3 regions of the Ruegeria sp. CE12 genome follow, and region 3 is predicted to be linked to each of the others. Evidence: riboswitches for the same ligand, from Rfam matches in the RefSeq annotation. Region 3 holds a riboswitch; each other region holds the start of a gene.

Region 1 (10,355 bases), on a different contig from region 3:
AAGCGAGCGCTTGATCCGCGCCCCTTTCTCGTAATTCTCAAAAGCTTCATCATAACGCCCCAGCTTTTCATAACAATCACCCATTGCATAACGATAGGCGACCGCCTTTTGCGGCAGCATATCCGCAGCGTCCGGCAGGACGGCTTCCAGCTGCTGAAATACGGGACTTTCTTCGGTGACTTTTTCCAGCCGCGCCAAAGCGATCAGAGCGCTAAGCTTGTCATCAGCCGATTCTGCCGCGGTCTCGAAATGCTGACGCGCAATCTCAAAATCGCCCTGTTCGATAGCCAGATGGCCCAATGCAAGACGGCTTGCAGTCAGATCCGGCTTCAGCTCCATGGCGCGTTCATACAAAGCTGTCGCGCCTGCGACATCGCCCAAATGAGCCTTGGCCATCGCTGCCTGATGACACGCCGTTGCACTGTTTTCATCCAAGCGCAGTGCCTGCTCGGCTTCAATAAGGGCAAGCTTTGGATGGTTCTTCTCAAACAGAACCTGCGACAGACCAACAAAGCTGTCGGCTTTGTTCCCATCCAGAGCAATGGCATTTCGAAACGCGTTCTCTGCCTTGTCCAGATCGTTTTCGAGCATGAACAACCGTCCGAAATTCCGGTGCAGCTCGGCGTCACGCGGTGTTTGCTCCAGCCGGTTTTCCGCAACGCTGCGGGCCTCGGACAGTTTTTCCACCTCAATCAGCACCGAGATGAGATTGTTGGCCGTCTCGGCAGATGCCGGATTGATCCTCAGCGCCTTTTGATACAGCAGTGCCGCCTTATCTCGATCACCGTTGTCGCGCGCGATGCTTCCCAGATTGTTGATCGCGCGGTCGAATTCGGAGGCCAAAGCCAGCGCACGTTCCTGAGACGCTTCTGCCTGATCAAGATGGCCCTGATCATAGTAGACCAAACCGAGATTCGAATGTGCCGCGGCGCTGCCGGGTACGATTCGCGCCGCGCGCTCTCCAATCTCTCGTGCCTGATCCAATTGACCGGCAACGCGCAGTACTTCGGTGAAGTTCGTCAGGAAGTTACCATTCTCAGGCTGCAATCGCACGGCCTCACCAAGCGCTTTGACGGCGGGATCAAGCTGGCCGGTTTGAAATGCGATCAATCCCAGCATGTGATGCGCCGGTGCAAATTGTGGTGCTGCGCGAACAATCTCGGAAAACAGACCCACAGCAGGTTTGAGATGTCCCTTTTCATAGTGAGACATGCCTTGTGAGAACGCATCCTGCACCGAAAGCTGCTGCTGCCTTGCCATTAGTTTTACCTCATTCCTGCAGCGTTTTTGACCTGCAAAAGCGCATGTTTTTTGGATCGACCAGCTACTCGTAGAGCATTCTTATAGCCCAGTCTATTGGCCAGATTTTCCGGATAACACCAAGTATCAAAACGATATGTAGTGTGTGGTATGTGCAATACCGCAAAATATTTGAAAGGTTTATACAAAAGTCACATTTGTGCCCAGCTTCGCAGCTAGCTAGCTAATTTACCTATAGTAAACAAATAAAATTCCGAGGGGGTTTTCGGAAAATGAAGAGTAGCGCAATAAAGCGCCCACACACTCGTGTGGCGCGCGGGGGTCGTATTGTGAAATGGAAAGGGCAAGTGGCGAGTGTTGCGCCGTCGCTGTTCCTTGTTTCGGCTTCTGTTGTGGCATTGTCGGTTGGAACTGCGCAATCGCAGGTCATTTCGACGACACAAAACACCCGAGCAGTTGTTTCCAGCGATGTGGATACCACAATTACGGCAACCGGAGCGGTCAACCTGACCACCAGCGGCGGTCCGGCCGTTCTCATTGATACGGACTATTCCAGCACAGCGATCAACAACGGCACAATTTCGGGCCCCTCTTCGGCCAGCGCCACCGGATTCGGCGTGCTTCTGGACGGGGATCTCAGCGCGACCGGTGAGATCATCAACAACGGCACGATAGCTATCAACGCCGGCAGCAGCACCTATGGGGCGGCATTTGGTTTCCTGATGGGCGGAGACTATAGCGGTGCATTTGTGAACACCGGCACCGTCACTGCGAATGCACAGGCCACCAGCAGCGGCAGCGCAAGCGCACTTGGCGCGCTGTTCACAAACGGCGTTGAATCGACAGGTTCAGTTTTCAACTCGGGCACAATTTCAGCCACCGCAAGCGCAGCTGGAACCAGCGATGTTTCTGCACTTGGGCTTGTGTTCGCCGGCGATGTCGGCACGAATATCGACAACAGCGGCACGATCAGCGCCACTGCTGAAAACGGCTCGACCCTCGAAGCCCGCACGATCCTGATTACCGGGGCGCTGAATGGCGATGTCAACAATTCGGGCACGCTGCAGGCCACCGCGACCAACAACGGCACCAATGCCGAGGCTATTGCCGTCGAAATTCAGGGCAACGCCAACGGCAACTTGATCAACAATGGCAACGTGCAGGCCGTTGCAACCGGGCAGACGACGGCCACGGCCTGGGCCTACCACCTGGAAAGCGATCTGAACGGAAGCTTCAACAATACCGGAACGATTACGGCAACGGCGACTGCGACCTCTGGCGAAGCTGATGCCGCAGGACTGTATGTAGAAGGCGACACGACCGGAAACGTGGTGAACAGCGGTTCAATCAACGTTCGCGCCAACGCAAGCTCATCAGCCACCGCCGCCGCCGTCTATCTGTCCGGCGATTTCGATGGCAGCTTTTCGAATACCGGCTCTATCTCGGTTGTCTCGAACTCAACCGACGACGAAGGCGTTGCCAATGGTCTCTACGTGAGCGGAGCCATGACCGGTAACATCGTCAACGGGGGCAGCATCGATATTCGGGCCGAGGGCGTTTCTTCGGCGACAGCAGCAGCCTTTGATATCCGTGGTGGCCTGACCGGTAACTTCGTCAACACCGGAACTGTAACCGTCAACGCCACAGACACCACTGATGACGAAGCCGAGGCCTATGCCCTGACCGTGCGTGGCGGCATGGAAGGCGATATCTTTAACAGCGGCACCATTGCTGTCCGGGGCGACGGCTACTCATCGGCGACCGTCGCAGGATTCGAGATTCGCGGTGGACTGGAAGGCAACTTTCACAACACCGGATCGATCACTGCCATTGCGACTGATGAAACCGAAGAAGCTGAAGCCTATGGCCTGTATGTCAGCGGCGGCATAACTGGCAATATCGTCAACTCCGGATCGGTTCAGGCGATCGGACATGCGTATTCCTCTGCGACCATTGCCGGCTTTTACATCACAAGCGGCCTGACCGGTGATTTCAACAATTCCGGTTCAGTGACCGCTATTGCCACAGATCAGACCGATTCCGCCGAAGCGTATGGCCTGTATGTCTCAAGCGGCGTGGACGGTAACGTCACCAACAGCGGGACGATCTCGGCTACGGCATTTGCCGAAGAGGATGGAGCTTATGCATACGGCATATACTCGTCCTCCGATGTGAACGGCGATTTCGTCAACACCGGCGCGCTGATCTCACAGGCGACGGAAACCGCTGACTTTGCATCTGCTGCCGGATTCTACAGTGGCGGCGATATGACAGGGAATGTCGGCAACAGCGGTTCGGTGGTTGTGCGCGCGTTGGGACAGACTTCTGCCTCCGCCCGCGGCTTCCATTTCGGCGAGGGGCTGGACGGAGCCTTCTTTAATTCGGGCACCATCGACGTCAGATCGGTTAGCGCCGCTGCTCGGTCACGACCTGTTCCCCCTCCACCACCATTTGCAGTTGTCCCACCGGATGCAAGCGGCGTCTTCGTAGACGGCGGTGTCTCGAGCGATGTCATCAACACTGGTTCCGTCGCCGTGCGCCACGATGCAGTGACCGAGGCCAATGCCGCAGGCTTCTACATTGGTGAAGATCTTGATGGCAACTTCGTAAACCAGGGCTCCATCTCTGTCTCGGCCAACTCGAGCGATGACGAGGGCGTTGCCACCGGGTTGTATGTTGGCGGCGCAATGACCGGAAGCATCTTCAACTCCGGCAACGTCAACATTCGTGCGGATGGGGTATCGTCAGCTACGGCGATCGCATTCGATATACGCGATGGGCTGACAGGCGATTTCGTCAACACCGGAACGATTACGGTGCATGCACGCGATGTCGTGGATGATGAAGTCGAGGCTTTTGGGCTTCAAGTTCGCAATGGCATGACCGGAAACATCATCAACACTGGCACTGTCGACATTCGTGGCGAGGGTTATTCCTCGGTCACTGCGACAGCCTTTGAAATCAACGGCGATTTCAACGGAACCTTCCGCAACAGCGGAACGATCAGTGCCGTCGCCATCGACCAGACGGATGAGGCTTATGCCTATGGTCTGTATGTCAGCGGCGAAATGGAAGGCGATATCATCAACACCGGCACCATCTCGGTCCGAGGTGAAGGGAATTCTTCAGCGACCGTCGCGGGTATATACATCCGCAATGGCCTTGAAGGTAACTTTGTGAATTCCGGTTCAATCAGTGCAGTCGCGACTGACGAAACGGAAGAAGCAGAAGCTTACGGCCTGTATGTCAGAGGCGGGATGACCGGTAATATCGTCAACACCGGTTCGGTGAGCGCCCGAGGAGAGGGTTACTCATCTGCGACCGTCTATGGATTCTATATCCGCAGCGGACTTACCGGAGACTTCTTCAATTCCGGCTCCGTCAATGCCTTTGCACAGGACGAAACATCCTCGGCCGAAGCCTATGGCCTGTATGTCAGTGGTGGGTTCGAAGGAAATGCGATCAACAACGGCGTCATAACCGTGCAGGCGATCGCCGATGAATCCCAGGCTTATGCATATGGCATCTACTCATCCTCAACGCTGGATGGTGACTTTATCAATACCGGCACGATCTCGGCACAGGCAACTGCACCCGATTCCTTTGCTTCGGCAGCAGGTTTCTATGCCGGTGCGCTTGTAAGTGGGAACATCGCAAACAGCGGCACGATATCAGCGCAGGCGCAGGGTCTTGGCTCTGAAGCGCAAGCGTATGGCATCTACGCGAGCGGAGTAGACGGCAACGTTTCGAACAGCGGAGCAATCACGGTTAAGGCCGATGGTGAAACCTCTGCAACAGCAGGCGGTGTCTATATCAGCAACGCGTTAGCGGGCAGCTTCACCAATGCGGGTTCGATCAGCGTGACCTCCACGGATGCCACGGACGAGGCCGAAGGATATGGTCTCTATGTCGGGGACGATGTCGCGGGCGACATCACCAACAGCGGCTCCATCACTGTTTCAGCCAAAGGTGAAACAAGTGCGTCAGCTTATGCAGGCGCCATCCAGATCAGGGACGGCTTTGACAGCACGCTCTCGAACTCTGGCACCATCAGAACCACCAGTGTTTCAGATGCAGATGATGCTACCGCGCGTGGCGTCTATGTGCGTGGGAACACCGGGGGTCGCGTTGCGAACACCGGCAGCATCATGGTTCGGGCCGAAGGTGCCAAGAATGTCAGGGCGCAGTCGATCCTGCTCTATGATGAGGTCACCGCAGACATCTCCAACACAGGCACCATCAGCGCCGCTGCAGCAATAGCGAACGGCACTAACGATGCCGAAGCGCTGGCTGCGGGTATCTGGATCGAGAATATGCAGGGCACGTTCTCAAACACCGGATCTATCACGGCAAGCGCAACGGGTGGTCCCGCTGCGAATGCATATGGTCTGTATTTCGAGAACTTTGACGGCGTGATTACGGATGTGGGAACCATCTCGGCCACTTCCGACGGCGGTGATGCTTATGCGATCTATCTGGGAACCGGCAAAGGTGTCCTGAACGTAGATACGAAAGACAACATCTCGGGCCGGATCCGTGTTGGTGATCACGATGTGAATCTGGACGCACAAGGGGGTAGCAAAGTCTTCAGCTTTGAGGACGCCGCACCAACTGTGGGAACATTCACCACCAAGATTTCGGATCAGGACTCTGCCTGGTTTGTCCAGAACGAAGGTGGGGCAGCTCCGGTATATGCTGTCGTTGACGGGACCGACGTTGCAACGCCGGGCGATGTCGTCGCCATGTTTGGCAGCGTAGTAGGCAGCAGCGGCAATGCGCTGCAGTTCCAGCAAGCCCCGCAGGTAACACAAGGTGTTTCGTTCAGAAATGCGCCCGGTGCGACTTTCGGTGGGTTCCGCCCGTTTGCAATGATCGACGCAGAATATCGCGAGTTCGAGAACGATCCTGACGTCAAAACCGATGTGAAGCTGTTCAACGGCAGTGCCGGACTTTCCGGCCAGACAGAAAACGGCATTGCACTGGCTTTTGGTATGGGCGTGTTCACGGCCGATGGTGATAGCCGCACGACCGACTTTGACACCACCGGCTTCTATCTGGATGCAGCGGTGGGTCGCCAGTTTGGCGCGTTCACGGTTGAGGCCGGGCTTGGTTACGGCTGGCTTTCGACTGATCGAACACGTCAGATCACGGGCAGCGCCGATGCAAAGGCAGATTATGACAGCACCTTGCTGACTGCACATATCGGTGTTGAGCGCGCGTTCGATGTCAGCGACAATTTCGGGCTGATCGGTTTTGCCGACGCCAGATATACCAATCAAAAGGATGATGGTTACACGGAAACCGGCTCGATCGCGAATGCTACTGTCGGAGACATCACAACCGAGGTGATCGAAGCCCGGTTGGGTGCCGAAGTTGAAAAACAATTCAACAATGGCGGAGTTCTGTCAGGCCAGCTAAGCGGTGTGCTGCGCCGAGGTCTGGGGGATTCGCAGGCCGATGTCTCCGTCTTCTCATCAACTCAGAATGTGATCTTTGCATCGACAGACTTTACCGGTGCAAGCGTCGCAGTGGGTTATGAGAAAGATCTGGTTCAGGACATGCTGCTGGAGCTGAAGGCTGAACAGGAGATCGGCGACAATGCTCAGGGCCCGTTCCTGCGCGCCGGTCTTAAGTGGTCGTTCTAAAACAAAAATCTCTGCGGCACCTACCCGGTGCCGCAGAGGCAAATTCCTGATGACAGCGCCCTCCTACCTAACGCTGTGTTTATGTAAATCGAAACATGGCTGAATAAGGGCTTGTCTCAGACGTGGTGCCTGAGCTAACCAAAGGTCACGCAGGGGAGTCCCACCGAGGGGACTGAGAGGCTGACGGGGCATTGCCCGGCGACGCGACCCTTTGAACCTGACCCAGTTGATACTGGCGTAGGAAGCTAGGGCGCGCAGGCCACGGATCCGGGCAGGCGTTCTCCGAACAAGGGGGCCGTACACCCTCTCGTTTCCCCAAGCCAAAACTCATCTGGTGTCTTTTTGAGTTGAACTGCTTGAGGAGCACCAACATGAATGTCCCCAATCCCAAGATCACCACTGGTGAACTGCCTGCATCGCGTAAGATCTACGTGAATGGCACACTGCACCCTGACGTCCGCGTTCCAATGCGCGAGATTTCGGTACACCCGACAGCGGGTGAGCCGCCGTTGCCGGTCTATGACAGCTCAGGCCCGTACACCGACCCGAACGTAATCACTGATATTCGTGAGGGCCTGACCCCACTACGTCGCAAATGGATCGAGGCGCGCGGTGATGTCGAGGAGTATGAAGGGCGCGAGATCAAACCCGAGGATAACGGGTTTGTAGAAGGCGACCGCCTGACGCCCGAATTCCCGGTGCGCCCGCGGCCTCTGCGCGCAACAGATGGCAAGGCGGTGACGCAACTCGCTTACGCCCGCGCCGGGATCGTGACGCCAGAGATGGAGTTCATTGCCATCCGCGAAAACCAGCTGCGCGAGGCAGTGGCCGAGCAACGTGAAGGCAATGATTGGGGTGCCAACATACCGGACTATGTGACTCCGGAATTTGTGCGGGATGAGGTCGCCGCAGGTCGCGCGATCATCCCCGCCAATATCAACCACCCCGAAAGCGAACCGATGATCATCGGGCGCAACTTTCTGGTCAAAATCAACGCCAACATGGGCACTTCGGCTGTTACCTCTTCGATGGAAGAGGAAGTGGACAAGATGGTCTGGTCGATCCGCTGGGGCGCCGACACGGTCATGGACCTGTCCACAGGCCGCAATATCCACAACACCCGTGAATGGATTATCCGCAACTCACCGGTTCCGATCGGCACGGTGCCGCTTTATCAGGCGCTGGAAAAGGTCAATGGCATTGCCGAGGACCTGACATGGGAAGTGTTCCGTGACACGCTGATCGAGCAGGCCGAACAAGGCGTGGACTATTTCACCATCCATGCGGGCGTGCGCCTGCACATGGTTCCAATGACGGTGAACCGGGTGACGGGCATCGTGTCGCGCGGCGGATCGATCATGGCCAAGTGGTGCCTGCATCACCACAAGGAAAGCTTCCTGTATGAGCATTTCGATGAGATTTGCGACATCTGCCGGGCCTATGATGTGTCGTTCAGTCTCGGGGACGGTCTGCGTCCCGGCTCCATTGCTGACGCCAATGACGAAGCACAGTTTGCCGAGCTCGAGACGCTGGGGGAGCTGACTAAGATCGCCTGGGCAAAGGACTGTCAGGTAATGATCGAAGGCCCCGGCCATGTGGCGATGCACAAGATCAAAGAGAACATGGACAAACAGCTGGAGTGCTGCCACGAGGCCCCCTTCTACACGCTTGGCCCCCTGACCACCGACATCGCACCCGGTTATGACCACATCACCAGTGGCATTGGCGCGGCGATGATCGGCTGGTTCGGTTGCGCGATGCTCTGTTACGTCACGCCCAAGGAGCATCTGGGGCTTCCGGATCGGGACGACGTGAAAACCGGCGTGATCACCTATAAGATCGCCGCCCATGCGGCGGATCTGGCAAAGGGACTTCCAGGCGCGCAACGCCGTGACGATGCCCTGTCGCGTGCCCGGTTTGAATTCCGTTGGGAAGATCAATTCAACCTGTCGCTCGACCCCGACACCGCGCGCGAATTCCACGACCAGACTCTGCCGAAACAAGCGCACAAGGTCGCTCATTTCTGTTCGATGTGCGGGCCGAAATTCTGCTCGATGCGGATCAGCCACGACATCCGGTCCGAGGCGCAGAAAGAAGGAATGGAGGCCATGGCCGCCAAGTTCCGGGAAGGTGGAGATCTTTACCTGCCTGTTGAAGACTGACCGATATGGCGAGACCGGTCCAACCGGTCTCGCATCCGTCTGAAATCCGGATCTAGGAGATGTTACATTGGACACCTAAATAGACCGCATCAGGCAAAAAACAGGGTTTACCGGTGACTAACGGACTGAGCGAGCAACACAGCAACGCCATAAAATATTGGGCAAAGCAGCATTCAATTATTCGAAAAGTGATCCTCTTCGGCAGCCGGGCTCGTGGTACGCATTCCGCAAACAGCGACTTTGATCTGGCAATACAAGTGTTCCCGGCCAGCCCGCATCATTATGCTCAGATGGCCTATATGGACTGGCATGACCGCCGGGTGGAAGATCTGGAAGCTGCGCTGAATCACAGGGTTCAGCTTGAGTGGTTTGCACCGGGGGCAGGACTGGCCATCGAAAGATCGATAAAATCCGAAGGCGTCACGGTTTTCTTTCGTCAGTACTTCGAAGACGAGGCCGGTTAGTTGTTGCACATGCAGGTGAATTGACCCGCAAAGCTTCGAAAACTGGTGCAGCGGCCGCCGAAACGGTTGGCGAAGCCCGAAGGGCTTCAGCCAGTCACTGTAAAGACGGTGCTGAGTATCCACAACGCAGCGGCCAGCAATGCAAAGGTCGCTACCGTGGATACTCCGAAACCCAGAACATTGGCACTGCGATACGAGCGCATCAGATTGTCAAACCCTGATTGGTTCAGGGGCCCTTCACTCACCTTAAGCTCTGCAATGAAACGGGACATCATGGGGGTATTTCTGGCAATCAGCGTACCCAGACCACGGCACATGATCCACAACGTTGGCAGGAGTGGTGGAATACAGGCAATGCTCAGCACAATGGCAGCCGGGACACCACCCTCGCGGAACGGACCTACCAGGTTCACCCAGTCGTTACTTACGCTTTCATGTGTCAAAACCATGATTGCATAGAGAACGAACACCATCAGAAACGGGATAATCAGCGCAAACATAAGCCCGATCGCTGCAATGCAGACCAGCCCGGCGACGATGGCCACATCACCGGCATCATGCCATCGCAACGCGCTGAGAATTTCAACCATCGCGACAAACGCAAGCCACGCACTGACGGCGATAAATAGGATGAAGATCAACATCGCTCCGTGGGTCGCACCCAGATTACCCAGATAACCCAGCACAAATGCCGCACACAAAGCCAACCCAAGCACAAAGGCCATCTTACGCTCGTTCGGCACCAAAGCGACCAGGAAACCGGACATCATAAACAGCCCAGTGTTTTCGAAGACCCGACTATGCACAATCAGAAACACACCGTA
Region 2 (10,355 bases), on a different contig from region 3:
CGAAAGGTGTGATGTCGGACGCAAACGCTCGCTCCAACAATGTTGGCGGCGAAGTGCTCTGCACCGTCTTCTAAGGAGGTCTGCAATGTCTCGTATTGGTAAAAAACCGGTCGAGCTGCCCAGCGGCGTTACCGCCTCTGTGTCTGGCCAGACCATCGAAGTCAAAGGTCCGAAAGGCACCCGCAGCTTCACCGCCACCGACGACGTGACGCTGTCGGTTGAAGACAATGTGGTCAAGATCGACCCCCGTGGCATGTCCAAGCGTGCCCGCCAGCAGTGGGGCATGAGCCGCACCATGGTTGCCAACCTGGTAACCGGTGTAACTCAGGGCTTCAAAAAAGAGCTGGAGATCCAGGGTGTTGGTTACCGGGCTCAGATGCAGGGCAACACCCTGAAGCTGAACCTGGGCTACAGCCACGATGTTGATTTCACTGCTCCGGAAGGTGTCACCATCACCGCACCGAAGCAGACCGAAATCGTTGTGGAAGGTATCGACCAGCAGCTGGTGGGCGAAACCGCGGCCAAAATCCGCGAGTGGCGCCGTCCCGAGCCTTACAAAGGCAAGGGCATCCGCTACAAGGGCGAGTTCATCTTCCGCAAGGAAGGCAAGAAGAAGTAAGGACGCAGACAATGGCAAACAGCAAAAGAACCCTGTTTCTGAAGCGCCGCCTGCGCGTTCGGAACAAACTTCGCAAGGTCAACGCGGGTCGTCCGCGTCTGTCCGTACACCGTTCGAACAAGAACATCTCTGTTCAGCTGATCGACGACGTACGTGGCGTGACCCTGGCATCTGCCTCGACCCTGGAAAAAGACCTGGGTGTTGTTGGCAAGAACAACGTCGAAGCGGCCACAAAAGTGGGCGCGGCCATCGCCGAGCGTGCCAAGAAGGCAGGCGTCGAAGAGGCCTATTTCGATCGTGGTGGCTTCCTGTTCCACGGCAAGGTGAAGGCAGTTGCCGACGCCGCGCGTGAAGGTGGTCTGAAGATCTAAGACCTGCGGGCGGGTTTCGATCCGCCCCGATGATCCGGGAGCCCTGACGCCAGTCGGGGCTCACTTGGATTGAACTAAACGGCGCCGTAAGCGCCACATGAGAAAAGGGATGCCAAATGGCAGAACGTGAAAACCGTCGGGGCCGTGGCCGCGACCGTGAAGAAGCACCGGAATTTGCAGATCGTCTGGTCGCAATCAACCGCGTGTCGAAAACCGTAAAAGGTGGTAAGCGCTTTGGCTTCGCCGCTCTGGTGGTTGTCGGCGATCAGAAAGGCCGCGTGGGCTTTGGTAAAGGTAAAGCGAAAGAAGTACCTGAGGCCATCCGCAAGGCGACTGAGCAAGCCAAGCGTCAGATGATCCGCGTGCAACTGCGCGAAGGTCGTACTCTGCACCACGACATCGAGGGCCGTCACGGCGCTGGTAAAGTGGTTATGCGCACCGCACCTGAAGGTACTGGTATCATCGCCGGTGGTCCGATGCGTGCTGTGTTCGAAATGCTGGGCGTCAAGGACGTTGTGTCCAAGTCGCTGGGCTCGCAGAACCCGTACAACATGATCCGCGCCACCATCAACGGCCTGCAAAAAGAGCAGAGCCCGCGTTCGGTTGCCGCACGTCGTGGCAAAAAGGTTGCCGACATCCTGCCCAAGCGGGACGAAGCACCGGCTGCTGCTGAAGCAGAAGCGTAAGGAGAGCGAACCATGGCAAAAACCATCGTCGTCAAGCAGATCGGTTCTCCGATCCGTCGCCCCGCTGAACAGCGCGCAACCCTGATCGGTCTGGGCCTGAACAAGATGCACAAAACCCGTGAGCTGGAAGATACCCCTTCGGTTCGCGGCATGGTCAACAAGATCCCGCATCTGGTTGAGATCATCGAAGAGCGCGGCTAAGCCCGATACCTTCGAAGTACATGGAAACGCCCTCGATCATTCGGGGGCGTTTTTTTGTGTCAGCGGATCTTGGTTAAGCAGAGGCCGCAGATTGGAGAGAAACCGGCTTAATGTGTTGTGATTGTCGGCCAAAGCAACAGAAAAACCGACACGCCGACAAACAATTTCGCAAAAAGGCTGGCCAATCCTGCGTGGCAGTGAAAAGACACCACCGTCAGAAAAAATTCGATTCGGCTTTGCTGGTTTGCCTCGCAAACGCGAAGTCAGATGAGGCCACCCAATTGGCAGATCGCCGGGCAGCCATACGAAGACAGAGGATACCCATGGGCCTGACCTGCTATGACGTAATGGTGCCGACTGAAGTTCAGCGAACCATCCATCCGGATGAGAGCATTGCCACCGCCTTTAATATCATCAGGGACAGCCGTGCGCGGTTTTTGCCGGTGGTAGAAGATGACGGCACATATGTCGGTGTATTCACTGCGCCGACACTTCTAAAGCTGATCCTGCCCAAAGCAGCAACAATCGGTCTGAACGACGATGCGTCGCGGGTGCCAATCGAGTCTCTCAGCTTCATGAATCTCACACGGGATGACTTCGATCAGCAGCTGGAGCGGTTGAAGACAGAAAAGGTGCGCGACAACATGTCGAGACCGACCAACATCCCAGTGGCCGCACCGGATACACCGGTGATGGAAGGCATTTTTCTGATCTACAAATTCAAGCGGCACGTGATCCTTGTCGAGCCTGAAACAAAGCGTTTTGTGGGCACGGTGAGTGCAAACTCACTTCTGGATCGCGCACTGAGCTAACCACCAACGAACCGGACAAAAATCTTGGCTGAGCATTCTACGTCACACGGAGAGGCTGCGTTCTCCGTTCCACAACTATTGGGCATTGATCCCCTTTGGGTCGCGACCGGTATCCTGATCCTGGTCTACGCCGTACTGATAACCGAAAAAGTGAACCGAGCCATTCTGGCAATGCTTGGCGCATCGCTGATGGTACTGTTCGGGATCATCAATCAGGAACAGGCGGTGGCCGGGGTCGACTCCAATACACTGGCCCTTTTGATTGGTATGATGGTCATTGTGGGTATCACCAGCAAATGCGGACTGTTTCAGTTCGTGGCGATCAAGGCCGCAAAGTCGGTCAAGGCCAATCCTACCGGTATTCTGATCATGTTGACGCTGATCACGGCCGTGTTTTCAGCATTGCTGGATAACGTGACAACCGTCTTGCTTATTGCCCCGATTACCTTGCTGATCACCGAAGCTTTGGAAACGCGCGTCTTCCCGTTTTTTATTGCTGAAATTCTGGCTTCGAATGTCGGGGGCACAGCAACCCTGATCGGTGACCCGCCGAATATTATCATCGGCTCCGCCGCAGGCCTCAGCTTCAATGAGTTTGTTGTGAATCTGGCACCGATTTCGGCGATCTGTCTGGTGGTCCTCACGGGAATTATCTACCTGATGAACCGCAAGGAGCTTGCCAGCATTCCGAAATCCGCCAGTGAGCGGATTATGGGGTTCAATGAATCCGAAGCGATCACGGATGTAGGTCTAATGATCAAGTCGCTGTCTGTTCTGGCGTTGGTGTTGCTCGGTTTCACGTTGGGGCATGGGTATGGCATTCAGCCTGGTACCTCCGCATTGGCCGGTGCAGGCTTGTTGATGCTACTGGCCTATGGGCACCAGCACGGCGAAGAGCAGTCGGAATCTGTGCACCATATCTTTGGCGAAGTCGAATGGGTCACGATCTTCTTCTTCGGTGGTCTCTTTGTCATCGTTGCCGGCGTTGAGCATGTAGGTCTGCTGGCGTTCTTCGGTGAGAAAGTACTGGAGTTGACACAGGGCGATATGATGTGGACCGCGTTCTTCATCTTCTGGGCCTCAGGTATCCTGTCGGCGATCCTCGACAACATTCCCTTCGTGGCGACCATGATTCCGCTGATCGAGTCCACAGCCGACACGTTTGGTGGAGAAGACGCGATTGAACCGTTGTGGTGGTCATTGGCACTTGGGGCTTGTCTGGGTGGCAACGGTACCTTGCTGGGCGCGAGTGCGAACCTGACGGTTGCAGCATTTGCCGAGAAAGCAAAGCAGCCCATCGGCTTTATCGCGTTTGCCAAAATCGCATTCCCGATCATGATCCTGACCCTGATGATCGCGAACGTATACATCTGGTTGCGCTACTTCTGACGCATTGCGTTAGATGCGAATTTGCCTTCCATTGTCAGGGGCATGTGAACCCCAGGGTTTCATGCCCCTGACGGGCTTTGTTTATCCCTACGAACTCTGAGGGTGAACGATGCAGCAGAGTAGTTCCTGACAACATGCAGGCCTGACATCTGGCAAATCGCCTCGTGCCGAAGCGATTATCCCAGGTAGCTGCGCAAGCTGGGAGGTGGGTTGTCGAGCAGCGCTGTCGTTTCAACCGGCGAATGGGCCTGACCTTCGGCAACGAGTATTGTCTGATCGGTAATGCGGCGCGCGTCCTGCGGATCGTGACTGATCATCAACAGAGTTGTGCCAGTCCCCTCAATCAAATCAGCAACCAAATCCAGCATTTCGGCTTTCAAAGCAGGACCAAGTGCAGCGAACGGTTCATCCAGCAAAAGCACCTGGCGCCTTTGAACAAGCACTCGGGCCAAAGCCACCCGACTTTGCTGCCCGCCAGATAGCTCTGCAGGTTTGCGAGTGCCCATTCCCGTCAGATTTACGCGTGTCAGGGCGGTTTGAACCTCGTCCTGTTCATTTGGACTCAGTCGTCCATTTGGACGCACCCCCAAAGCGATATTCTGCTCAGCGGTCAAATGAGGGAACAGGTTGCCGTCCTGAAATAGCATTGCCAGCGGACGCTTGCCCGGTGGCAGATCTGTTATCTCGGTACCCTGCCAGAATATTTGACCCTGAGTTAGGGAACGAAAACCGGCAATGAATTCCAACAATGTCGATTTACCTGCACCTGATGGGCCAATGATTGCAACGCTCGCCCCGGGTTCGATGCCAAGATCGGCGTGCAGGGTGAAATTGCCATTTTCAATGACGCAATCACTAAGCTTCAGCATGCCAGCGTCCTCCGCGATCCAATATCCAGAACGCCGACATGGACAACAGCAGCAAAAGCAGCGCCCCTCCGGCGGCGGCTTGCATTTGATAAGCTCCCATCAGGCGGTAAATCTGTAAAGGCAGCGTTGCTATCTGGGCGTCTGCGAACAGTGCGATCACCCCGAGATCTCCCATCGAAAGGGCTGCGGCCAGCCCGGCTGCAAAACCGATCTGCGCGCGCATTCGAGGAAGCAGAATGCGGACAAAGAAGGTCATGTTGGTCATATCGAGGGAAAGCGCCAGTCGGCCGTGTCGCGACACCACATCGCGCGCGGCCGGGACAAGAATGCGCAATGCGAAGGGCAGAGCCATAACTGCGTTGACCAGTGCCGTCACCGGAAGCGCAAGCGCTGTCGGGTTGGCCACAGGCCTGACCAAAATGAATAATCCGGTACCGATCACCAGCGGTGATGCGGCCAGCCCGAGGATGCCACTGAGCTCAACAATTCCATATCGCCCTGTCGCGACAGCAGTGGCCATGGGCAGCGCCAGCAGCAGCAAGATTGCAGTACTCGCGGCCGCCACCATGACCGAGGTCAATGCGGCGCGGAACACCAAAGCTGGCGTTTCGAAGAGACCAGCAAAACCTGAAATCACAACAGATGCCAAAGGAAGCAGCAGGAACGCGGCCGCTGCGATGATCCATAAGGCATCGGCAATGGGCGCGCCGCCGTCCCACCGGCGGATGGGGCGATCCAGCCCGGTGCCGAAGCCGTCCCTGTGAGAAAACCTTAGGGCGGCCAAAGCTGCAGCGGCAGTCAGGGCCAGTTGTAGCGCCGACAACAGTGCAGCACGGCCGAGGTCAAAGTCATAGGTAAAGGCTTGATAGATCGCGAGTTCGATTGTGGTCGCACGGGGCCCGCCACCCAGAGTCAGCGCAACAGCAAAACTGGTTAGGCAAATGGCGAAGATTACCGCAAGCACGCCCGGTAAAATCCGTTTCAGCATCGGCAACTCGATCAACCGGAACATGGCCACTCCGTTGCAGCCTAACTGAGCAGCGAGGCGAAATCGCTCGGCCGGAATTTCTTGCCATCCCTGCAGGATGAGGCGCGTGGCAAGGGGCAAATTGAAGAATACATGGGCCAATACCACGCCATGCAGGCCGTAGATACGAATGGGTGCGAAGCCAAAATAACCCAATATATCAGAGATCCAGCCGGCCCGACCAAAGACCTGCAGCAATCCGATTATCGCAACAATAACGGGAAGAATGAACGGCGCGCCAAGCAGCGCAATCAGCGCGCGACGCCCGGGAAACCGTCGCCGGGCGAGTGCTCGTGCAACCGGAACCGCCAATCCAATACTGAACAGCGCGGAAAGTATCGCTTGAGTAAGTGTAAAACGCAGGGCAGCCCAGTCGGCCGGACCAAATCCACCGCCTGCTTCGGCACGCAGGGTGACTGCGGCCAGTGTGCCCAGTATCAGCGCGGCGACCAGGGCAGCCGCGCCGATACCCGGCAATGGGCTTACTGGCTGAGCGCGCTCAACCATTCTGCAAGTGCCTGATCCCGCACGTCGGCGGCTTCATCGGGTGAAAAGAGCAGAGCCTTTTCCGGAATGGTCAGGGTTTCAAACCCTTCGGGCAACCCAGCTGCCGGGGTCACTGCCGGGTACATCCAGTTGGTTGTAGGAATGATCTGCTGGAACGCATCCGAAACCATGAATTCCAGGAATTGATCCGCCAGTTCCGGCTGATCAGTCCCGGCGAGTTTCCCTGCCACTTCAACCTGCATGTAATTGCCTTCGTCAAAGACAGCTGCCGATTTCGAAGCGTCTTCTTCAGCGATCAGGTGATAGGCCGGAGAGGTGGTATAGCTGAGGACCATATCCGATTCACCTTCGAGGAACAGGCCATAGGCCTCGGACCACCCTTTGGTGACTGTTACGATATTGTCTGCAAGACCAGCCCAGATTTCGGGTGCCTCATCGCCATAGGCCGCCTTCACCCACAACAACAGACCAAGGCCGGGTGTGGAAGAACGTGGATCCTGAATGATGATCTTTGTCTCGCTGTTCGCCAATTCACGGAAATTCGCTGGGGCCGAGTAATCGGCGTTGTGAACAAATGCGAAATAGCCCCAGTCGTAGGGCGCAAAAACGTCGTCGGTCCATTCAATCGGCAGCGCGTAGTCAGCTGTAACGGAACTGGGTGCAAACAGACCGGTTTCCTTGGCTGCATTGATCAGACTGGTATCCAGTCCCAGCACCACGTCAGCTTCCGAGTTTTCGCCCTCAAGCCGGATACGTGACAGCAGGGCGGCGCCATCTTCAACGCCAACAAGATTCAGATCGCAATTGCAGACCGCTTCAAAAGCTTCTTCGACCTGCGGACCCGGACCCCAGTCCGAGACAAAGCTGTCATAGGTGTATACGGTCAGCTGAGGTTTGTCGGCGGCAATAGCCGAAGTTGCACTCAGTAATCCCGCAGCAATCAGCAGATGTTTCATATCATCCTCCATTGCGGCGAGAGGGTAAGGATGGATGAAACCGTCACCTTTCCCTCCGCCGGTTCTAGCCGGTTCAGGTTCAACGGGTTCGCCTGATAGGCATCTCAGCGCGGCAGGCCACGCACCCCGAGGTGAAGCTGTGATTAGGAGGATGGAGACCCGATTACAACTATAATCGCGTCACCCAGGGTGCACGAACCGAAAGGTAGCGCTCACAAATTGCTCATATCTGACATTAATTGCAGACCGTTGCCGCAACTTCGGCAACGATCCTTGGGTCTACAATTCCTCAGGACCCGCCCGTCAAATCTTGGGCAAGCATGAAGGCGTTGCCGTCGGGGTCATAGAATGTCGCCGTCTTGACCATGCCTTCGACTACATCTGTTGGGCCGTCAAACTGAACATCAGCCTGTTCTAGCTTTTGCCTTGCGCTGTCTAGGTCGGCGATGCCGAATACAGGGACGCAGTTTCCGGGCGCGGGTTTGGTGTGCTCACCAAGCCCAAGGGTTACGCCCTTGGTCAGGGTTTCTAGCTCTGACCAACCTGCCTCATCTGCATGATAAAGCGTTTTGAAGCCAAGCATGCTCTCGTACCAATCGGCGCTGGCGTGACGATCCTTAACCGACAGCGCAATTGTTATGGTTTCTTCCAGGGAAATGAGCGGCATCATCTTTCCTTTTAAGGTAAAATATAGTAACTATACTTTATGTACATTGATGCACTTGTCAACATCACTTCGCGGGCGTGGGCCCTGCCCATTCTTTCCAATCTTCACGAAGGTGTCCCTGGGCGGCAGGCGCCATTGTTGGCTGCAACCGGCGCGGGCCGTACGTCATTCTCTCAGAGTGTAGATCATCTCATCCAAATTGGATTGCTTGAGCGAAACCCGGGCTACGGCCATCCGTTGCGACCGGAATTTCGACTGACACAGCGTGGTGCAGTGGCAGCCCGGTTCGCCAATCAGATCCTGTCTGCGACCAGCGAAGATAATCAGGATCTGCTTCGGCGCTCATGGACGTTGCCCGTTCTGGCAACCCTTCATGAACTGAGCCACTTTAACGAGATCAGGCGAAACCTGCTGACGATCACTGATCGCGCCCTCTCACAGTCCTTGCGAATGATGGAGGAGCGGGATTGGGTGCAACGCGACATCGATGATGGCGCACGACCACCCCGCGCGACTTACCATCCGATAAATACCGGTGAAACAATCACAGCAATCACAGGTCCGGTGATTGTATTCAAAACCGGTTCGCAGTTGCGGCAGTTATAGGTCGGAGACAACGTCTGAGGTACCGAACCAAATCGGCACATCACCTTCTGACCAAGGTGCGTATTTGTGCATGATTTGCCCGAAAGTGTCGCTAGTCAGAAATTGGTCCAGCCATCTGATCAGGTTGGGCCAGGGCTGAGCGTCAAACCACACACGGTCAATATTTGCGAACTGGCGCACGAATGGCAGCATTGCCAGATCTGCAATCGTTGGTCGATCTCTGAACAGCCACGCCTGCCCATCCAGTTTTTGGTCAAGGTCGGTCAGATAGGTGGCCGCTTTTTGCCGCTCAACCTCTACGTCCAGATCGGGATATCGCGTGGCGTATTTGGTGTGATCCAGCGCATCCTTGAACGGGCCGTCATTTGTTGAGATCAGCTCCCAACCTTCCTCTGTCATATCGAGCAACTGTTGGGGGTCGTTCTGTTCTAGTGCCCAGATCATGATGTCCAGACTCTCATCCAGAACCTGATCATTGGTTCGAAGAGCGGGCACTGTCCCAGACGCTGAAGTATCAAGAAAAGCCTGTGGTTTGTCCCGCAGCAGGATCTCACGCAGCTCGACCTTTACACCCGCGCTGACCAGCGCGAGGCGCGCCCTCATCGCATAAGGACACCGGCGAAACGTCCAGAAAACAGGGTGCTGAGCCATATTGCGATCTATCCGGCTTTCTGTGTCATAGTCAAATATGCGGGCGCAGCGCTCGATTGCCTCGCCCGCATCATCAGCTCAGCCGCGCCCGCGATAGGGTGGCACACCCTGATCGGGAATCCAGACGCCTTCGGGCATCGCACCGGTTTGCCAGAACACATCAATCGGTATGCCCCCGCGCGGATACCAATATCCGCCGATACGCAGCCAGCGGGGTTCAAGGAACTCCGCCAGACGCCGCGCGATCGAGATTGTGCAATCCTCGTGAAATGCACCGTGGTTCCGGAAAGAACCAAGGAACAGTTTCAGTGACTTGCTTTCGACCAGCCAATCACCCGGCACATAGTCGATCACCAGATGTGCAAAGTCGGGTTGTCCTGTCATCGGGCAGAGCGAGGTAAATTCGGGTGCCGTAAAGCGAACGTTGTAGTCCACGTCCGCCTGCGGGTTCTGGACACGCTCCAGCTCGGCCTCTTCGGGGCTGGCAGGCATTTGTGTTGCGCCGCCCAACTGGGTGAGATTGCTGTAGATGCTGTCACTCATGTGTTTCTCCTTTGCTCAGACGCCGCGCTTGTTGCCCCAGACAAGTACATGCAGCTGGGGAAGAATACGGGGTCTGAACCATCGTGCGTTAAGGGTTGTGTCGATCAGCCATTCCAATCGTCCTGTCGTTTCACCCAGGTCGATGGGTTCCGTGGGATCGCTGTTCGGATTTCCGGGCTGAAGATAGAGCGGCAGATCCGGATAACGATCTGCAACTTCGCGCGCCCAATCAAAATCAGCACCATCGAAGATCACAATCTTCAGGACGGTATGGGTTGGGCGTGCAGCCAAGCAGGCGTCAAACTGACCCCAATCCATCATTTCCCCGCTGCTTGGCGGTTTGGGGCTCAGGATCAGCATGTTGAGATCTGAGAACCACGGCTTGGCGATCGAGCCCTGGGTTTCGCAGGCAAATCCGTATCCATGTTCCTTGCCCAGTGCAATGAGCGGG
Region 3 (10,355 bases):
GCACAATCACGCTCGAACATTCAGCACCTCGCGCAGGCGCTTGAAAGCGGGACGTTTGATGCGCGCAAGCTGATCTTTGTGGGTTTCAGTGACGGGGACGGTGCGGCCTCGGCCAATGCACGCATCGCGCTTCGCCGCGCTCAGACCGTGCGGAATGCGGTACTGAATGCCGTTGAAACTGCAGTTCCGGAAAGTGTCGAAATCGATGTCGAAGGGTTCGGCGAAGCCATGCCGATGGCCTGCGATGACACGGATTGGGGCCGGAAGGTCAATCGCAGGGTCGAGATCTGGGTCGAGTGACCGCTATAGATAGCCTTGCGACCTGAAACTCAATTCAGTTGATTTTCCGATAATCAGGTGATCATGCAGGGTCAGTCCCAGCGCCGTACAGGCGTCCCGAATACGGTTTGTCATATCGATATCCGATTGTGACGGCGTCGGATCGCCTGAGGGATGATTGTGCACCAGGATCAGGGCTGAGGCGTTCAGTTCCAATGCTCGTTTCGCCACCTCTCGCGGATAAACGGGCACATGGTCCACCGTACCCTTGGCCTGTTCTTCATCCTCGATCAGAACGTTCTTGCGATCCAGATAGAACACCCGGAATTGTTCGGTTTCGCGATGCGCCATTGTGGTGTGGCAATAGTCTATAAGCGCATCCCAACCCGAGATCACATGGCGTTGCATCACCCGCGCGCGGGCCATGCGGTGGGCGCAGGCCTCGAGTATCTTCAGGTCGGTGATCACCGTTTCACCCACCCCCTTGATCTGGCGCAGCCGCTCTTCGGGTGCGGTCAGCACGCGGTTGAAATCTCCAAACGCGTCAAGCAACGCCCGGGCCAGTGGCTTCACGTCCTGCCGGGGGATCGAGCGAAACAACACAAGTTCTAGCAGCTCATAATCCGGCATCGCCGCAGATCCACCCGACATGAAGCGTTCACGCAGGCGTTTACGATGGTCCTTGATATAAGACGGTAATCGACCCGAGGGCAGCGGCGCCACCGGGGCTTCGTCACTTTCAAACAGCATCGGGGCTTCAGCAAAGGCGTCCTGAGTCATGCGCTCAGACTGGCTCAGAATAGGTTTCCGATTGGTTAATGGGCCTCACCTGCCATACGAGCTGTTGCGTGGCGCACAAGCATGTGCAGGACAATGGAAAACACACCCAGGGTCAGCATCGCGGCAAACATCAGATCGGTCTTGGCGCGGCCATTGGCCAGCAGCATCAGATAACCTAGCCCTTGCGATGATCCGACCCATTCACCAATCACGGCACCGATTGGCGCGTAGACCGCCGCCAGCCGCATACCAGAGGCGAGTGAGGGCAACGCAGCAGGTATCCGAATATGCCACAATACCGAGCGTGAATTGGCCTGCATTGTCCGTGCAAGATCCAGATATCCGGCGGGCGTCCGCATCAATCCGTCAAAGAATGATGAGGTGATCGGAAAATAGATGATTAACACCGCCATCGCGATCTTGGACCAGAGGCCATAGCCCAGCCACAGTGTTAGTAACGGTGCCAACGCAAAGACTGGCAATGCTTGCGTAAACACCAGCATGGGCTGGACCAGAACGCGCGCAGCCCGTGAATTTGCAAGCTGCAACGCAGTGATCACACCCAGAAATGTTCCGCAGGCCAGTCCGATCAGAACCTCGACCGCCGTGATCCAGGTGTGTTCCGCGATCAACCAGCGATTCTGCCACCATGTCTCGGCCACAAGCGCGGGGCCGGGCAGAATAAATTTGGGCAAACCCGTCAGGCTGACAATCGCCTGCCACACGCCAAGGGCAAACAAGGTTGCTGCAAGGGCGGAAAGGTATTTCACGCGGCTTCCTCTCGCAACAATCTGAGCAGTGTGCCTTGTGTTTCCAGCGTCTCCAAATCGTCGACTTTTCGCGGGGCGGGCGCGTGCGGGGGTTGGCAATGGGTCAATCCGTGCCGGGTCATGACCAAAATTGTTTGTCCCAACCGTGCTGCCTCGGCCGGATCATGGGTAACCAGCAGAACGGTTCGGCCCTGCAAGGCTTCGGCCGCTAGATCCTGCATATCGGCCCGGGTTCTTGCATCGAGGGCGGAAAAAGGTTCATCCAACAGGACAATCGGCCGATCCTCCATCAACGTGCGGGCCAGAGCCACACGCTGACGTTGACCACCCGAAAGTTCGGCAGGTTTCTTGTTCATGTGGTCCGTCAATCGCATGCGCGCGATCAAACGATCCCGCCGATTCCGATCGATTTTCTCGCCCCGCAGCCGCGCGCCAAGCGAGACGTTCTGCGCAACGGTCGCCCATGGCAGCAAAAGATCGTTCTGCGCCATGTAGGCGACACGCTCAGCGACTGGTTTCCCGTCGCTGGCGGCGATCTGGCCAGAAAAATCAGCGCCTGTGTCCAGCCCCGCGATCAACCGCAGGACTGTGGTTTTTCCAACGCCCGATCCACCCAAAAGGCAGGTCCACTGCCCGGACGCCAGCGACAGCGACAATGGCGCGAACAGGCTCGCGCTGCCGATTGACGCCTGGCCCTCGAAAATCAGATCGGGCGCTGGTGTCATGGGGTAAAGCCCATCTGCCAGAAGTTGACCTCAAGCTCAGTCGCGGTGCGGAACGTCTGGCAGAGGCGATCCCAGCGTGGAGATGCCTCAAAATCTGCATCAATGCGCCGAGTTAGAGCCGAATCCAACAGCTCTCCAACCGCATAGCAGGCCTGTTGATACTCATCGCTCGAATAAGCGTCGATCCAGTCGCGATAGGTCTCAGAGGTCGCCTCGGCAGCAAGGCGGGTGCCGATTTCACCATATCCCATCACACAAGGTACAAGGGCCGCGAGCAGATCAAGCAGATCACCGCTGTAACCCGCCTCGAGCACATAGCGTGTATAAGCGAGGTTTTCGGCCCGCTCCGGCGTGGCGAACAGCTGATCCTGCGGGATGCCTTCGGCCTCGCAAATGCCGATATGCAGCTTCATCTCTTCGCTAATCAAACCATTCACGGTGCGGGAGGCAGCCAGCATCTCATCATGTGTTTCCGATTTCACCACCGCCAGCGCCCAGGCGCGGGAAAAGTGGATCAGAAACACATAATCCTGTCGCAGATAATGCAGGAACGCCTCACGTGGGAGTGTTCCGTCCTTCATCCCTTCGACAAAGGCGTGGCGGGTGTAGTCCCGCCACGGCCCCTGTGCAGTATCACGCATCAACGTGAAGGCTTTGCCATAATCGCTCATTGTGAAGTCACATCGATAGTGATGTCGCTGACAGGGTTGATGCTGTCGATCATGCCGCTGTCTTTCAGGAAAGCCTCGAACCGGGCATAGCGGCCTGCGTCAAAACCCGCAGGGCGCAGCGCGAAGCGGGGCAATGTATCTACCCAGGCGCGGGCATTCAGCTCATCCTGCAATTCAACTGAGGTTGCGGCGAAGATTTCCCAGCTTTCTTCCGGGTTGTTGACGATGAACTGCGTTGCCTTCTCGGTCGCGGCCAGAAAGCGGGCGACTTTGTCGGCGTCCATCGTATCGGGATTGGCGACATAGATCAGTTCATCATAGGGCGGCACACCTTCTTCTTCGATATAGAAGCAACGGCCGGCGACACCCTCGATATCCATCTGGTTCAGTTCAAAGTTGCGGAATGCCCCGATAACTGCATCGACCTGCCTGGTCATCAGCGACGGAGACAGAGAGAAATTGACGTTGATCATTTCGATGTCATCCAAGGCGACGTCATGCACGCCCAGCATCGCGGACAAAACAGCCTCTTCGACACCCGCTACTGAAAAACCAACCTTCTTACCCTTGAGATCGGCAAGCGTTTCGATCGGACCATCCTTGAGCACCAGCAGACAGTTCAGCGGTGTTGCAACCAGCGTACCGACACGCTTGAGCGGCAGGCCTTCGTGGATCTGCAAGTGCAGCTGCGGTTGATAGGATACCGCCAGATCGGCCTGTCCGGCTGCAACCAGACGCGGCGGGGCTGACGGGTCTGCAGGCGGAATGACTTCAACCTCAAGCCCCTGATCGGCAAAGTAACCCTTTTCCTGCGCAATGATGATTGGTCCGTGATCCGGGTTCACGAACCAATCCAGCAACAAAGTCATCTTGTCTTCGGCCCACGCAGGTGTAGCGGCCAACAGGGCAACAGCTGTAATCAGCTTTTTCATGTCTCGCGTTTCCTTCTGTTCACGAGGTTGAGGCCGCGACGAGGACGATCTCGCCCGGCCAATCTGGTTGAATACGTTCGGCAGCGCGCCATGCCCGCAGGCCGGTCGCGCAACACAGGGCCAGTCTTTTTTCCTTGTTAGGCTCTGATATGAGATCTTCAGGAGTCGTCCGTTTGGCACTCGGATGAATAAACTCCGGCGCCTCCGCAACATCCCTTAACTCAACAATCACGTCGGCTTCGCTCAGCTGACTGGCGGAAACAAAGCGGAATGCCTGTGACGGCTCGGGCGCCTGATCAAAGCGAAATCCGGTACTGCGGAATGTACGGGCATCGAACTGCACGAGATGCCCGAGGGGGCTCGGCTCAAGACCAAGGATGACGCTCAGCGCCATCTGCGCTTGAAGCGAACCCAACATCGCAACCACGGGACCCAGCACCCCTGCTGTGGCGCAGCTTGCACCACTATCAGGAGCTTCGGGGAAAACCGCGCGCAATGAGGGGGCTCTGCCACAGAACCCACCGACATATCCCGACAGCCCCAGAACAGACGCGCTGATCAGGGGTTTTCTCAGCTCCAGGCAACTGTCTGACAAGGTGTAGCTGGCCGCGTAGCTGTCCGCGCAGTCCAACACCAAATCATGTTTGGATACCAGGTTTGCCACATTTTCGCTTGTTAGAGGCTGATTCAATTCCGAGATTTCGATTTCTCTGTTTAGTTCTCGGCAACGCTGAGCCGCCGCCTCTGCCTTTGAGCGGCCGCAGTCTTTCTCTGTAAACAAGGTCTGGCGATGGAGGTTCGATTGCTCAACGACATCCCCATCCATCACCGTCAGATGTCCAACCCCCGCCCCGGCCAACAATGGCAAAACAGGTGCTGCCAAACCACCAGCTCCGATCACAAGAACCCGCGATCTGGAAAGGCTTTTTTGCCCATCATCGCCGACCTCGGGCAGGATCATCTGTCGGGAATAGCGCGTCATTTGCAGACCTCGATCCATTCACGCACACGCCCTTCGGGGTCGTCGTTGAGAGTGATGTCGGTGACAACTGAAACGATATCCGCGCCAGCCTCGAATACGCCACGCGCGCGTTCGACACTCATGCCGCCAATACCGACCAAGGGGATGTCACCTACCCGTGCTTTCCATTCGGTCACTCGCGGCAAGCCCTGCTGATGCCATTTCATCTTTTTCAGGATGGTCGGATATACAGGGCCCAGCGCGACATAATCCGGACCCATTGCCAGGACGCGCTCGAGCTCGTCATCATCATGGGTTGAAACACCCAGTTTCAGACCGGCCTTACGGATCGCCTTGAGATCGGCGTCATCCAAATCTTCCTGACCCAGGTGAATCCAGTCACAGCCCGCTTCGATAGCTGCCTGCCAGTAGTCATTCACCACTAGCACAGCACCATGTTCGCGACACAGAGCTTGTGACACTTCGATTTCGCGACACACGACGTCGTCTGGCTGATCCTTGATGCGCAGCTGTACCAGCTTAACACCCAAAGGCAGCACTCGGCGCAACCAGTCTGAGTGATCAAAGATCGGGTAAAATCGATCAAGGGTCATGACAGGAACGCCTTTCCAACAACGGGAGTAGAGGCCTCGGCCATGTCGCGCGCTTCAATCGGATCGGCCTGATGGGCCAATTGTCCGGCCTGAACCGCCAGCGCCATCGCCTTGGCCATCGCAGCCGGATCACCCGCACGGGCAACGGCTGTGTTCAGAAGGACGGCATCAAAGCCCAGTTCCATTGCATGCGCCGCATGGCTTGGCAGACCGATGCCTGCATCAACAACCAATGGCACATCCGGGAATTCAGCACGCATGGCACGCAATGCGTATTCGTTGTTCAGCCCGCGACCTGACCCGATTGGTGCGCCCCAGGGCATCAGGACCTCGCAGCCGGCGGCCAGCAACCGTTCTCCGACTATCAGATCGTCCGTTGTGTACGGGAACACCTGAAACCCATCCTCGGTCAGAATGCGAGCGGCCTCGACCAGCTGAAACACATCCGGCTGCAGGCTGTCCGTGTGACCGATCAGTTCCAGCTTGATCCAGGGCGTATCAAACACCTCACGTGCCATATGAGCAGTGGTAACTGCCTCTTTGACCGTGTGGCAGCCAGCCGTGTTCGGCAAAACCAGTACACCAAGCTCACGGATCATGGTCCAGAACGTCTGTCCCGCGCCGCCCGCCCCTTCACGGCGGAGCGAAACCGTGGCCACGCCTGCAGCGCTTTGGCGAAAAGCCTGTTCCAGAATGGCAGGGCTGGGATATTGCGCTGTTCCCAGCATCAGGGGGTTTGGTAAATCGGTGCCGTAAAAACGTTTCATGCTCAGCCCCCCTGCATTGGCGCAACAACTTCAATCCGGTCGCCTTCGGCCAGTTTGTGGGCAATGCGCAGACTGGATGGGACAAAATCTTCGTTCACTGCTGTGGCAACGCGACCAGAGAACCCGCATTCCTTCAGCAGTTCAGACAAGGTTTCCGCGCGCACGTTGCGCGATTCACCGTTAAGGACGATCTTCATCAACCATCTCCGAGTGTTTGTTTTCCAACGCCAGATCGGCAACGCCCTGCGCCAATGCAGGCGCCAGCAAATAGCCGTGGCGATAGAGGCCATTGGCATAGATTGTCCGGCCCAGCCGCCGGATGCGTGGCAAGTTGTCAGGAAAGGCTGGGCGAAGATCGACACCGATTTCCAACACCTCAGCCTCTCCAAAGGCTGGGTTCAGGGCATAGGCCGCGCTCAGCAGCTCCAGCATCGAACGCGCAGTAATACGGCTGCTGTCTTCGGATTCGATCATCGTCGCGCCCAGCATGTAAATGCCATCGCCACGCGGCACGATGTAAAGCGGCATGCGTGGATGCAGCAGGCGTACGGGGCGGTTCAACGCCACATCCGGGCAGCGGATCACCAGCATCTCGCCCTTCACGCCGCGCAGATCGTGCAAGTACTCACGCGCATGCAGCCCGCGGCAGTCAACTGCATTCTCCATCTTCGCAGGCGCGAGTTTCTGGTGAAACTCCACCCCTTGTTCGCGCAGCTGACAATAGAGATCGTTTAGCGCCTGCCGGGGATCGACATGCGCCTCTGCGCTAAAATGCAAACCCTTTCCGAATTCATGTAAGTCAGGCTCTAATGCGGCAATTTTCGCCTGTTCAACCTGTTCAAAACCTTCGGTACGACGCGCGAAACGACGCAGATCCGGCAAATCCCGGGCATTCGCAACAACGAGGGTACCTTGTCTGTGTACCTGCGTCCGGTCCGCCCACCAATCGATGGCCTGTTGACCCAGTCGCAGCACAGGTTCCTCGGCGTTCTCGTATTCACACCAAGGCGCCAGCATGCCACCAGCCCACCAGGAACACCCATGTGGGCCAGGCGGGCCGCCAGGATCAAAGACCTGAACGCGTGCGCCACGGGAAACCATTTCACTCGCGACCGCCAGACCGGCAACACCGGCACCTATGACAGACCAGACCGTCACGCCGACCAGACCTGATGGAAATGGTGCACCGGACCATGTCCCTGCCCTATGCAAAGGTCATCTGCGCGGGCAATTGCGCCCTGCAGATATCGATGCGCCTGAGTCACTGCTTCTGTCAGGTTCAATCCCTGTGCAAGTCCGGCGGCAATCGAGGATGACAATGTGCACCCGGTGCCGTGAGTGTTTCTTGTGGATTTGCGAGGTGCTTTGAAATCAGCCACTTTACCCGACGCATCAATCAGTAAGTCGTGGCAGATTTCGCCCTCTCCATGACCGCCTTTCATCAGAACGGCACGTGCACCCATCTCACAAAGCTCAAGACCTTGGGCGATCATATCCGCGGGCGCCCTGGCGGCGGTTTGATCCAGCAGACAGGCTGCTTCGGGCAGGTTGGGCGTTATCACCGTTGCACAGGGCAACAGCACGTCACGCAAGGTCTGAACCGCCTCAGCGGCCAACAGGGCGTCACCGGATTTAGCGACCATCACCGGGTCAAGCACCACCGGACCTTCGAAACCAGAAATCCCCTGAGCCACTGTCTGGATGATTTCGGGCGTTGCCAACATCCCGATTTTGATCGCACCGACGTCGAGGTCGCTCAGAACCGCTTCGAGCTGCGCGGAGATCACCTCCAATGGAATGCCGTGTACCGCGGTTACCGCCTGAGTGTTCTGTGCTGTCACTGCAGTCAGAACGCTGGCGCCATAGACACCCAGCGCGGACATCGCCTTGAGGTCGGCCTGAATTCCGGCACCACCTCCGCTGTCCGATCCTGCAATTGTCAGGGCAATATGCGCCATGTCGTTGCTCCATATTCAAAGGGCAACGGGCATGGAAAACGTCTGTGCACTAAGACCGTTCCCTACGCCGGTATTGCCCGGATCAGGTTCGATGGGTTAGCGCATTCACGCCTCTCAGCCCCAAGACAGGGCACCCCAACGGTTCGCGCGGACAATCTCAGGGCTTGAGCCGGGTTTCAAGGGCCAATCTGAACCGGTTTCAGATCAAACTGGACCTAAGGAACAAAAAAGGCCGGCTCTGACGAACCGGCCTGACATTCTTGATTGCTGGGCTCTTAGCCCTTCATCCCATCCCAAAAGGATTTGACGGATGAGAAAAAGCTCTTTGATTCCGGATGGTTGTCTTCACCCAGATCTTCGAACTCACGCAACAGTTCTTTCTGACGGCTGGTCAGGTTTACCGGAGTCTCTACGGCCAGTTCGATGAACATGTCGCCAACTCCGCCACCACGCAGCGCGGGCATACCCTTGCTACGAAGCCGCATCTGGCGGCCAGACTGGCTGCCGGCCGGGATCTGCACGCGACCACGACCACCATCAATGGTCGGTACTTCGATCGAACCGCCCAGCGCGGCCTTGGCCATGCTTACCGGAACGCGGCAGTAAAGGTTTATGCTGTCACGCTCGAACAGCTGATGCTGCGCGACTTCGACAAATATGTAGAGATCACCCGGAGGGCCACCGCGCATTCCAGCCTCACCCTCGCCAGCAAGGCGAATACGAGTACCGGTTTCAACACCAGCAGGGATATTGACCGAAAGAGCACGCTCTTTTTCAACACGGCCCGCGCCGTTGCAGGATTTACAGGGGTTCTTGATGATCTGACCGAGGCCCGAACAGGTCGGACAGGTTCGTTCGACCGTGAAGAAGCCCTGTTGCGCCCGCACCTTGCCCATACCCGAACAGGTCGGACAGGTTGTTGGCTCAACACCACTTTCCGCACCGGTGCCATCACAGGATGAACAGGCCACGGCAGTGGGTACATTGATAGTTTTCTGCAGGCCGGAATAGGCTTCTTCCAGCGTTACGCGCAGGTTGTAGCGCAGGTCCGATCCACGTGCCGCGCGACGTCCACCGCCACCACCACGCTGGCCACCCATGAAATCGCCGAACAGATCGTCGAAGACATCCGAAAACGCGCTGGAGAAATCACCAGAGCCAAATCCGCCACCGGGACGACCACCGCCACCCATGCCGTTCTCAAACGCAGCATGACCAAAACGGTCATAAGCAGCTTTTTTGTCGGCATCACGCAGCACATCATAGGCCTCGTTAGCCTCTTTGAACTGCGCTTCGGCATCCGGGTTGTCCTTGTTGCGGTCTGGATGAAGCTCTTTGGCTTTTTTGCGAAAGCCCTTTTTGATTTCATCCGACGAAGCGCTCTTGGACACGCCGAGCACTTCGTAATAGTCGCGTTTTGACATCAGTATTTCCTTATGCCTCAACGTAATCGGGCCGGCCCGGCAACCGGACCGGCCCAAATTGGCCCGGTTACCCGTTAGTTACGCTTGTCGTCGTCCAGATCTTCGAACTCGGCATCGACAATATCGTCATCACCAGGCGCGGCATCTGCGGCTGCAGGCTCATCTTCGCCCTCTTCCGCTTGCGCCTTATAGATGGCTTCACCCAGTTTCATGGCCGCTTCGGTCACGTTCTGGATGCCCGACTTGATCTTGTCCGCATTGTCCGTTTCCAGCTCATCCTTGAGCGCGGCAACGGCCAGCTCGATCGCTTCGACGGTCGACGGGTCGACCTTGTCGCCATGTTCCTCGATCGATTTCTCGGTCGCGTGAACAAGGCTTTCGGCCTGGTTTTTGGCTTCGACCAGCTCTTTGCGGGCCTTGTCTGCCTCGGCGTTTTCCTCGGCATCCTTGACCATCTTGTCGATATCTTCGTCC

The links. Region 3 has a riboswitch for thiamine pyrophosphate ahead of thiD (bifunctional hydroxymethylpyrimidine kinase/phosphomethylpyrimidine kinase). Riboswitches for the same ligand answer to the same signal wherever they lie in the genome.
Region 1: another riboswitch for thiamine pyrophosphate. It lies ahead of thiC (phosphomethylpyrimidine synthase ThiC); the one in region 3 lies ahead of thiD (bifunctional hydroxymethylpyrimidine kinase/phosphomethylpyrimidine kinase).
Region 2: another riboswitch for thiamine pyrophosphate. It lies ahead of thiB (thiamine ABC transporter substrate binding subunit); the one in region 3 lies ahead of thiD (bifunctional hydroxymethylpyrimidine kinase/phosphomethylpyrimidine kinase).

The regions. Positions count from the first base shown of each region.
Region 1 is NZ_JBQFRS010000004.1:9,404-19,758, reverse strand. Features, by position in the region: gene ACR0IO_RS11205 (sulfotransferase) at 1-1,260, opposite strand, end outside; gene ACR0IO_RS11200 (hypothetical protein) at 1,533-6,905, shown strand; TPP riboswitch at 7,047-7,166, shown strand; gene thiC (phosphomethylpyrimidine synthase ThiC) at 7,277-9,067, shown strand; gene ACR0IO_RS11190 (nucleotidyltransferase family protein) at 9,181-9,531, shown strand; gene ACR0IO_RS11185 (hypothetical protein) at 9,618-10,355, opposite strand, start outside.
Region 2 is NZ_JBQFRS010000005.1:326,547-336,901, reverse strand. Features, by position in the region: gene rpsH (30S ribosomal protein S8) at 1-74, shown strand, start outside; gene rplF (50S ribosomal protein L6) at 86-619, shown strand; gene rplR (50S ribosomal protein L18) at 631-990, shown strand; gene rpsE (30S ribosomal protein S5) at 1,107-1,676, shown strand; gene rpmD (50S ribosomal protein L30) at 1,689-1,877, shown strand; gene ACR0IO_RS14595 (CBS domain-containing protein) at 2,201-2,689, shown strand; gene ACR0IO_RS14590 (ArsB/NhaD family transporter) at 2,714-4,078, shown strand; gene ACR0IO_RS14585 (thiamine ABC transporter ATP-binding protein) at 4,255-4,947, opposite strand; gene ACR0IO_RS14580 (thiamine/thiamine pyrophosphate ABC transporter permease ThiP) at 4,934-6,481, opposite strand; gene thiB (thiamine ABC transporter substrate binding subunit) at 6,457-7,437, opposite strand; TPP riboswitch at 7,470-7,576, opposite strand; gene ACR0IO_RS14570 (VOC family protein) at 7,727-8,104, opposite strand; gene ACR0IO_RS14565 (winged helix-turn-helix transcriptional regulator) at 8,144-8,710, shown strand; gene ACR0IO_RS14560 (glutathione S-transferase) at 8,705-9,361, opposite strand; gene queF (preQ(1) synthase) at 9,440-9,904, opposite strand; gene queE (7-carboxy-7-deazaguanine synthase QueE) at 9,920-10,355, opposite strand, start outside.
Region 3 is NZ_JBQFRS010000012.1:84,255-94,609, reverse strand. Features, by position in the region: gene ACR0IO_RS20525 (phosphate ABC transporter substrate-binding/OmpA family protein) at 1-300, shown strand, start outside; gene radC (RadC family protein) at 304-1,059, opposite strand; gene ACR0IO_RS20515 (ABC transporter permease) at 1,095-1,829, opposite strand; gene ACR0IO_RS20510 (ABC transporter ATP-binding protein) at 1,826-2,554, opposite strand; gene tenA (thiaminase II) at 2,551-3,225, opposite strand; gene ACR0IO_RS20500 (ABC transporter substrate-binding protein) at 3,222-4,157, opposite strand; gene ACR0IO_RS20495 (HesA/MoeB/ThiF family protein) at 4,177-5,139, opposite strand; gene ACR0IO_RS20490 (thiamine phosphate synthase) at 5,136-5,732, opposite strand; gene ACR0IO_RS20485 (thiazole synthase) at 5,729-6,499, opposite strand; gene thiS (sulfur carrier protein ThiS) at 6,502-6,696, opposite strand; gene thiO (glycine oxidase ThiO) at 6,680-7,657, opposite strand; gene thiD (bifunctional hydroxymethylpyrimidine kinase/phosphomethylpyrimidine kinase) at 7,654-8,457, opposite strand; TPP riboswitch at 8,500-8,605, opposite strand; gene dnaJ (molecular chaperone DnaJ) at 8,733-9,881, opposite strand; gene dnaK (molecular chaperone DnaK) at 9,956-10,355, opposite strand, start outside.